DNA from 3 places in the Bacillus sp. JJ1122 genome. Region 2 is predicted to be linked to each of the others. Evidence: riboswitches for the same ligand, from Rfam matches in the RefSeq annotation. Region 2 holds a riboswitch; each other region holds the start of a gene.
The links. A riboswitch is a leader RNA that binds a small molecule or an ion and turns the genes downstream of it on or off. The one in region 2 is predicted to bind thiamine pyrophosphate.

Region 1: another riboswitch for thiamine pyrophosphate. It lies ahead of tenA (thiaminase II); the one in region 2 lies ahead of V7201_RS02325 (sigma factor-like helix-turn-helix DNA-binding protein).
Region 3: another riboswitch for thiamine pyrophosphate. It lies ahead of V7201_RS11160 (ABC transporter substrate-binding protein); the one in region 2 lies ahead of V7201_RS02325 (sigma factor-like helix-turn-helix DNA-binding protein).

Annotation. Positions count from the first base shown of each region.
Region 1 covers NZ_JBALQL010000001.1:40,770-44,048, forward strand. Annotated here, with positions in the region: gene V7201_RS00190 (tetratricopeptide repeat protein) at 1-634, shown strand, start outside; gene tenA (thiaminase II) at 757-1,428, opposite strand; TPP riboswitch at 1,551-1,659, opposite strand; gene trxB (thioredoxin-disulfide reductase) at 1,945-2,898, shown strand.
Region 2 covers NZ_JBALQL010000003.1:9,431-12,709, reverse strand. Annotated here, with positions in the region: gene pepT (peptidase T) at 1-1,169, opposite strand, end outside; TPP riboswitch at 1,329-1,437, shown strand; gene V7201_RS02325 (sigma factor-like helix-turn-helix DNA-binding protein) at 1,580-1,951, shown strand; gene V7201_RS02320 (3-oxoacyl-ACP reductase) at 2,198-2,959, shown strand; gene thiM (hydroxyethylthiazole kinase) at 3,054-3,279, shown strand, end outside.
Region 3 covers NZ_JBALQL010000019.1:87,127-90,405, reverse strand. Annotated here, with positions in the region: gene V7201_RS11170 (ABC transporter permease) at 1-505, opposite strand, end outside; gene V7201_RS11165 (thiamine-binding protein) at 505-795, opposite strand; gene V7201_RS11160 (ABC transporter substrate-binding protein) at 810-1,802, opposite strand; TPP riboswitch at 1,920-2,027, opposite strand; tRNA gene V7201_RS11155 (tRNA-Val) at 2,177-2,249, opposite strand; gene V7201_RS11150 (DinB family protein) at 2,408-2,893, opposite strand; gene V7201_RS11145 (NUDIX hydrolase) at 2,907-3,279, opposite strand, start outside.

The sequences.
Region 1 (3,279 bases), on a different contig from region 2:
CTATTACTGGCTGGCGCATGCATCCTATTTTACCGGCAGGGAGCATTCTGCAAGAGTGATTTGGAAAAAGGTTCTCGAATACACTCCTGAAAAAGAGGGGATGGAACCTTGGTCAGAAAACCCAGGCGGTAAATTCGAGTCGCAGGTTGCGGCGATCCTTCATCAGCTGAACAGTGATTATGCTGAAGAACGATTATTCGCTCTCTTCCTGACATCTGTTTCTTCAAAAAAGAAAGAGATCCTTGCTGCGGAAAAGTCGACCGATAAAATGACGGAAGTCGAGAAATCGTACCTTGCATACGTCGCTTCAGGCAAGTTGAACGATCAGAAGGAAGAAGTTGCCGGCGCGCATGAAACGGCTAAGCTATTGTATGATCACCATCAGCCGATCGGGAAAAATGAAGCTGGTGTTTATATTATGTGGTTTTCAGTATTTGAGCAGGCAGTAGAAGCTGGCTATGATTTTAAAAATAAGAAAGCATGGGCAGCCGCTGTAGATTATCTCTGGGATAAGCTAAGAAATATCAAGACTTCGAAACAAGCAGTTGCAAATAAATACGGACTGTCCGTTTCAACACTTTCAAAATATATTAGTTTGGCGAACGAATTTCTTCATGAAGAAGACAGCATTTAATTGAAGAGCGGGAACCCTTCTGCCTGGCAGAATGAGGTTAGCTGTTTTAAAAAAAGTGTCATCCCCAATAACGGGTATGACACTTTTTTTGCTTTTAAAGATGCTTACTTTGTGATGGCCTTTTATTGATTGGTAGACCAGCCTTCCAGCGTGAAGGCCATTTCCCAGAATTGCAGCTCGTAATGGCAGCTGATCAAAAAGTGCTGTTTCATTTTTTCTTTTTCATGTTCTGAAGCTTTTTCTGCAAGAGCATCAAGAAGGTCGATCTGCTCGTTCACAAGCTCGGTGAACCAGTCGCTTCCATAAGCGGCGATCCATTCCTGGTAAACTGGCGTTTCCGGAGCAGCATTCTTAAGCAGTTCTCCAATCTCGTGGTAGATCCAGTAGCAGGGAAGGATAGCGGCAATGATTTCCCCCAGGCTTCCCGATGCAGAAACTCGGTAAAGGTGTGAAGTATAGGCGTAGGCAGTCGGAGCTGGCTCGAAGCTTTTCAAGTCGTCCTTCGTGACACCAAGCTGTCCCATAAAGCTTTCATGTAAACCAAGCTCGGCCTGATATGTACCCTGGGCATGGGCAGCCATTTTTGCCGTTATGGATAAATCCTCAGCTCTCGATGCACCAATTGCCTGGATACGGGCAAAATGGGAGAGGTAATAGGAGTCCTGCAAAATATAATATTTAAAGCTTTCAAGAGATAAGGTCCCCTTGGCGATTCCCTGGACGAATGGGTGGTTAAAATTCGCTTCCCAAATCTCATTTGCTTCTTGGCGGATCAACTGTGTAAAAGTAGACATAATAGACCTCCTGGTTAATAAAGATTCAACATCCTGCCGGCGAAGGATGCTTTTTCCCAATAAAAAAACCACTTTCTTTAGGCAGAAAGTGGTTGTATTGGCAGCAAAGTGAAACAAAAAAAGCTCCAGATACTCCACTTCCCTACGCTGGTATAATCCAGATCAGGTTCGAAGGGTCTTAAAGTTTCACTTTAATCTCAGCCTTAACAAAAGGCTCCCCTAGCAGATGAATATTGCGTATTTAATTATTATCTGTAAATCAGCATAACACCCTTCAGAAAATTGTCAAAGAATAAAGCTGGACAGAAAAAAAGTTCGCAAGGAAATCTTGACCACATCCAACCAAATTTTTTACGCTTCAAATCATTAGTGTCAATTACGTGAACAGCCAATTTTTCTAAGCATATTTTTGGACTATATGTCTCTTGTTTTATAGGATATGTTTAGGCAGGAAATACTATTTTCGAATGAAAACGGAAGTTAATGCGGATTTTGATTTTAAAGGAGTTGTACACCATGTCAGAAGAGAAAATTTATGATGTCATCATTATCGGTGCTGGCCCGGCAGGCATGACGGCTGCTGTCTATACATCACGTGCGAATTTATCTACATTGATGCTTGAACGCGGCGTTCCTGGCGGACAGATGGCCAATACGGAAGAAGTTGAAAACTACCCTGGATTTGACCACATTCTTGGACCTGAGCTTTCAACTAAAATGTTTGATCACGCTAAAAAATTCGGTGCTGAATATGCTTATGGTGATGTAAAAGAAGTCATCGACGGCAAAGAATACAAAACGATCAAAGCTGGCAGCAAAGAATATAAAGCGCGCTCAATTATTATTTCTGCAGGTGCAGAATATAAAAAGATCGGTGTTCCTGGCGAGCAGGAATTAGGCGGACGCGGCGTTTCTTACTGCGCAGTTTGTGATGGAGCATTCTTTAAAAATAAAGAACTTCTTGTTGTCGGCGGCGGAGACTCTGCTGTTGAAGAAGGCGTTTATTTAACACGTTTTGCTTCAAAAGTGACAATCGTTCACCGACGTGACGAACTTCGCGCGCAAAAAATCCTTCAGGATCGCGCGTTTGCAAATGAAAAAATTGACTTTATCTGGAGCCATACTGTTAAGCAAATCAACGATAAAGACGGCAAGGTTGGCAGTGTGACGCTCGTATCTACGAAAGAGGATGGGGAAGAAATGGAATTCCCGGCTGACGGTGTATTCATCTACATCGGAATGGTTCCATTAACAAAGCCATTCGAAAGCCTTGGAATCACAAACAGCAGCGGATATATTGAAACAAACGAGCTTATGGAAACGAAAGTTCCTGGCATCTTCGCAGCTGGCGATATCCGTGAAAAAACACTTCGCCAAATCGTGACAGCTACTGGCGACGGCAGTATCGCTGCACAGAACGCACAGCATTATGTAGAAGAATTGCTTGAAGAATTAAAAGCGAACGCTTAAAATAAGATACTTTAAAACTCCCCGCAGGAACTTTGCCTGCGGGTATTTAGTTTTGTACGGAATAAAAATACATTTACATTGATAAAAATTTCCTTTTTGCTGGTAAAAAAAGTGCCTGGCGGTATAAATTAACAAAACGTAATTATTTATTAATTCTTCTGTAACAGTAGTGAAATAATCATGGGGTATTATAGAAGTAGAAATTGACCCCCTTTTAAAAATATAATCCTTTGACGGCACAGGTTATCCTGTGCTCCTTTTTTTGCTAAAAATTAATACAGACCTTCAGGCATAAATATAACACCCCGAATTTCCATTAAGAAATCCTGCATTCTGACTTAAGCTTTAGACAATAGTTCCTCAACATTTTACTTTTGATAA
Region 2 (3,279 bases):
TCTACTGAAATGTACTCGAATCGGCCGTGAAAGTTTTCGCCTCCTGTGAAGATGTTGGGTGTAGGCAGTCCCATATAGCTTAGCTGAGATCCGTCTGTGCCGCCGCGGATCGGCTTCACAATTGGCTTGATCCCGAGGTTTTCCATTGCTTCGTAAGCAATGTGGACGATTTCCTTCACTGGCTCGATTTTATCCTTCATATTGTAGTACTGATCGTTCAATTCCAGGTGGACGCGGTCTTCACCGTATTTTTCCTTCAGTTCCCCCGCGATCTTCTCAAACAAATTCTTTCGTGCCTGAAAGCTGTCGCTGTGGAAGTCGCGGATGATATATTGCAGTTTCGTTTCTTCCACGTCGCCATTAATGGAGCTTAGATGGAAGAAGCCTTCATATCCTTCCGTATGTTCAGGGGCTTCTTCTGCCGGCAGCTTGCTGTGGAATTCCATCGCGATTTTCGCAGAGTTGACCATTTTGCCTTTTGCTGTACCCGGGTGAACATTCTTCCCTTTGAACGTCAGCTTCGCACCAGCTGCGTTAAAACTTTCATACTCAAGCTCGCCAAGCGGGCCGCCATCAATCGTATAAGCAAATTTAGCATTAAACGCGGCTACATCAAATTTATGAGGTCCTCTCCCGATTTCTTCATCAGGTGTAAAAGCAACCCTGATCTTGCCATGCTTAATTTCTGGATGCTTAATCAAATAAGCCATCGCAGTCATGATTTCAGCAATGCCAGCTTTATTGTCTGCTCCAAGAAGGGTAGTGCCATCCGTTGTGATCAATGTGTGCCCTTTATATTGCGGAAGCTCCGGGAAATCCTCAGGTGACAGAACAACACCCAGCTCTTTATTCAGAACGATTGCACCGCCATCAAAGTTTTCAATGACCTGTGGGTTGACGTTCTTTCCGGTAAAATCAGTCGCTGTATCAACGTGAGCAAGAAAGCCGATCGTTGGTACATCCTTATCTGTAGTGGAAGGAAGCGTCGCCATCACATAACCGTTCTCGTCGATGGTGACTTCTTCCATGCCAATTGCCTTCAATTCATCCACAAGCATATTGGCAAGCGTTAGCTGGCCATCTGTCGAAGGGCAGGTTTCACTGTTTTCATTGGATTGCGTATCAACTTTTACATAAGAAGTAAATCTTTCAATAATCTCGTTTTTCAATTCCCTTCATCTCCCATTCTTGAGTATATTTTCATATTATCATATATCCCGATGAACTCAATTTGTATTGGGTTATAAAAAATGTACTTATAACTAATAAATTCAAATCCCTTTACATATATAAAGGTTAAGGCTACTATGAAAATAATTAAATATTCGTTGTACTACTAGGGGAGCCCTGTGTTGGGCTGAGAGGAAAACATCAGTTTTTTGACCCTTTGGACCTGATCTGGGTAATACCAGCGTAGGAAAGTAGTGAGAGATGTTTTTTTCCCTTACATTGCTTTTAAGCCAGGTCCTATTAGGATCTGGCTTTTTTATTTGGCTGTTTTCTAAAAGATTGTTGTTTTTTAAAGTGGATTGTTTGATAGCAAACCATTAAAAAATAAGTTGATTGGAGCGGAGGGTGTATGAAAAACAAATTAGATATAACTATTGATGATGCTATTTACTTTATGGAGATGATTAGATCTGTATGGAGCCCTCATTTCGAACCTGGATACGGTAAACGGAAACCATACCTAAAAATATTAAAAGATCGTGAATCAAGTGAATACAATCGGTTTATTAAAGTGTATAGGTCCATAAAACATATTTTATCAGATAGGGAACAGTTTATCTTAGATCAAGTTTATGCACTAAACAACAGTAGAGCTCAACATAGAGAGATTGGCGAACAATTAGACGTGTCTCCTGAAAGAATCAGACAAATCATTAAAAAGGCTGAAAATACACTAGCAAGAGAGTTGTTGAAGAATACGGTAAGCGAATATAGGAAATGACGGGTAACGATTGAAATCCAGCCTGCCGAGAAAGCTCACCGCCTTCGCATTGGAAAGCAAGCATCCTGAAGTGAAAATCAACTTATTAAACACAACAAAGTACTAAAAAACTGCATTTATTTTTAATCTGGACCAAGGTCAATGAAGAGGATCAAAGTCCTGTTGATTGCAGTGGGAAGCGAGATTTGCCTGGAGCGGAAATCAACAGACAACTTAGCAGAACATATTTTCAAGGAGGTACTAAAAATGGAATTAAAAAATCAGGTAGTATTGGTGACTGGCGGGAGCCGGGGGTTAGGAGCAGAAACGGTAAAAGCTTTTGCAAGAGAAGGCGCGAGAGTCGTAATCAACTATTTTCAAAGCGAGCAAAAAGCAAGGCAGCTAGCAGAGGAAATCGGGGATACCGCATTTGCTGTCCATGCAGATGTCAGGAATTCAGAACAGGTCCAGAGCATGTTCAGAAAGGCAAAGGAGCACTTTGGCACACCGATTACGACCATTGTGAATAACGCGCTAATCAGTTTTAAATTTGATCCTGTTGCAAATAAGGATGCTTATTCAATTGGCTGGGAAGATTACCAGCTGCAGCTTGAAGGCTCCATCCGCGGTGCGCTGAATACCATTCAGGCTGGACTTCAGGATATGGAAAGCATGAAATTTGGGCGGATCATTAACATTGGTACAAACCTGTTCCAGAACCCGGTTGTGCCTTATCACGACTATACGACGAGCAAGGCTGCCTTACTTGGTTTTACCAGGAATATGGCCAATGATCTTGGCAAATATGGCATCACAGTAAATATGGTGTCGGGCGGTTTGCTAAAAACAACCGACGCAAGCTCTGCTACTTCTGAGGAGGTTTTCAAGCTGATCCAATCATCGACTCCACTGAAAAAAGTAACGGACCCAGCTGAAGCGGCAGATGCCGTTGTGTTTTTTGCATCACCTTGGGGGCGTGCGGTTACGGGGCAAAACCTTGTCGTAGATGGCGGACTTGTTATGGACTAAGAGAGTTCGTAACAAGAAGGAAAAGGTGATTTCCCAGTTGTAAATTTCATTGCACATAGGGGAGAGTTCACCGTAAGCAAAGGGAGGAATTGACATGGAAAAATCAGAGATTGTCAGTATGCTAAACAAAGTGCGTACCCAAAAACCGCTGATTCATAACATTACAAACGTGGTTGTCACCAATTTTACCGCGAATGGGTTACTTGCATTGGGGGCATCGCCTGTCATGGCGTATGCCGCTGAAGAAGTTGCCGAAATGGCAGCAATGGCAGGGAGCCTTGTGCTCAACATCGGAACCTTGAATTCTACGGTGGTTGAGT
Region 3 (3,279 bases), on a different contig from region 2:
GCTCTACCTTCGTGAAGGTTTGCCTTCCCGAGGCACCTGACATTTTCATGTAATGCTTGAGATCCTCCGGGGCATTTTTAAACCCATCTAACGCAGCAATCGTAACCGGGAAGAAACAAACTAAAATAATAATGAGCAATTTCGGCAAAAAACCGAATCCAAACCAGATCACCAATAGAGGAGCCAGAACGATAATGGGTACATTCTGAGATAAAATTAATAATGGATAAAAAGCATTCTGAAGTGCAGGAACTAAGTGAAGCATCATGGCAATCAGGAAACCAAACGCTGCCCCGAGCAAAAGCCCAGCAATTGCCAATTCTAGTGTTGCCCCGACATCGGGTAAAAATAATGAATAACTCTCCATCGCTTCTTTTACTATGACAGAAGGGGCGGGTAACAGCCATTCAGGAATCTCCATAAAACGGGTGATTCCTTCCCAAAACATAAAGAAAAGGAGGAGAACCAAAAATGGTCTCCAGCCCTTATTCCAGATTGACTTCATTAGCGGTACTTCTCCGTCAGTGTATTCATTGTGATTCCAGTTGGCTGATACAGGATTTTCACCTGTGAAATAACATTAGGTGAACCCAATTCAACCATTTTTTTATTCATCTCAGCAATCACCGATAAGAGTGTTTCAAGCTCACCTTCCATCGTTGTTTCCAAAGGATGGACTTCATATTTCACTCCAGTTTGATCAATAATACTAATTGCCTCATCTACCAATTTTATGACTTCCTCTGTTGAAGAAGCCTTTGGGATAATTTGTACACTTACAAGTGCATTCGCCATTGTCCGTTCCCTCCTTATTCTGGTAAAAATTCATTCGTAAAGGCTTTTTTAGCATCCAATTCCTTCTCCAGAAGCCCGTTTTCTAACATCCATTCACTGTAATTCTTCCAAACCTCCAGCTTTTGCTCTCCCCAGCGATCTGCATCATCCTGATACTTTGGAGAAAGCCATTCCTGGCTTTTCTTAACCAGTTCTTTATCCAGATCAGGTACGGCCTTGATCAGGATATCGGCACTTTCTGACGGATGATCGATTGAAAATTGATATCCCTCTGTGAGTGCCTCCATGAACGCCTTAATGGTTTCCGGATCATTCTTGACCATCTTTTCATTTGTGCTTATGACAGGTGTATAATAATCAAGCTTCTTCGAGTAGTCTGTTAAATACACCATATTGATTGGTTCATTTCTCAACTCTGCTTCTACACCAGTCCAACCATAATAAATCCAGGCAAAATCAATATCCCGTTTTACCGCTGTGAAAAAGTCTGAGTTCCCCATATTAACAATTTTCACTTTTTCTACATCAGCATTTTCCTGTTTCATTAATGAACTGATCACTTCTTTTTCAATGGGCGATCCCCAGCCTCCATACGTTTTGCCTGCAAAGTCCTTTGGCGAAACAATGTTTTTAGCTTTCGGTGATGCAAAGCCTGAGGTGTTATGCTGGATAACAGCAGCCAGCGATACGAGTGGAATTCCCTGAATCCTAGCCTGAGTAATTCCTTCCTGATAACTTACACCAAACTCTGCCTTCCCTGATGCGACCAGCTGATCAGCTCCCGCTTCACCAGGTAAAAGAATTTCTACATCCAGTCCATGCTTCTTGAAGTATCCTTTTTCCTTTGCAACATAAATTCCTGTATGATTCGTATTCGGAGTCCAGTCAAGCACGATTGAAACCTTTTTCAATGAATCCTTTTCCTTGGCTGTCGGTTCATCCGATGAACAGCCGGCAAGACTCCAAATGTATAAAAATCCGAAAAACAACACCAATAATTTCTTCATGATTCTCCCTCTTCCTGTATTTACTTGACAATGAAGGTGGAAAGGAAGGCTTAAACAAACAGAAAAATGCGCTCGGGGAATCCCAAGCGCATGAAAAAATCCATAATAAACGATAAACGTCTATCAGAAGATGTTCCCTACGCTGGTACTAACCAGATCAGGTTAAAGGGTCAGCATCTATGGACACTTTCTCAGCCGGCACCACCGGCTCCCCTACATTTCCAATTCTCCAATTGTCAATTCTACTATATAGAAAGTTTTTTGATTCGTCTAGGAAAATAAAAATATCTTATGGTTATCAAGTATCAGACTAGATGAAAATTCTATAAAAAAAAACGCGAATCCCTTTAATAGGAATTCACGCTTCTCAAGTATGATTCCTACTGGGTTCGAACCAGCGACCTCTACCCTGTCAAGGTAGCGCTCTCCCAGCTGAGCTAAGGAATCGTTATTCTGTTTGTCCTTATTAGCGAGGACATTTATTAATATATAATGGAATGATTCTAATGTCAATATAATTTTCCTAATCAGACTTATCGATCCGCTAATCATTTCGCATTAAGTTAGTTGACGGCTTAATTGATTTTAGTCGATTAAAAATCGCACTAACCTTGCTCGTTTTGAAAAAGACCGCGCCCGATGAAGTTCGCTGTCACTGGCTGCTTTCCAATCTCCCTTGCCCAGACTGAAATTTGCCCAATGTGGTGAATTTCATGTGCAAGGGTATGTCTCATAATCTCACCCCAGGTGAAGATAACGCTGCTGCCATCTGACTCTCGAAGCTGTAAGATTCGGTTTTCCATCTCACCATTCCAGGCAAGAACGAACTCTTTTACCTCAGCTTTAAATTTTGCATCCAATTTTTTCACCTTATCCAAGGTATTATAAAGCTCAAAGTTCTCCTGGAAATCGTCTTTTCCCTGAAGCAAGCGAATCCAGCTCCATTCCACGTCAATAATATGAAAAAGGGTCTGTAATACACCTCCCATTCCTCCTGTCCGTGCAGCGAGCAGTTCTCCCTCACTAACCCCTTCACACCACTTATACCAATCATCCCGGACTGCCCAATTGTAGTTAAACAACATTTTCATTCAGCATCCCCCTCTAAATCTCCCTTATTGCTTTGATCACACTATTAATATATTCATCCTCATGCGGGACAAATTGATCTTTTACTACCTTCAAAACCAGAGGTTGCTTTTGACCATCGGGATTTAGTGTAAAACCCTCTGCCTCCAATTCCCTCACTTCTCCAAACCAGAGCTTTTCAAAAGCGTCGAGACTGGTCCTTATTATTCCTGAGACTTCCTCTTTTTGCAGGCTGTATTTCTCTAAAGGGACATGCTTGTTATACACATACACATGGCACATTTCTTTATCGATAAAATTTGAACTAACAAGTGAAGCCTTGATTGTCCCCACGAAAAATAACTCATCCAACCCAATGTCTATTCCCAGCTCTTCCTTAACCTCCCTT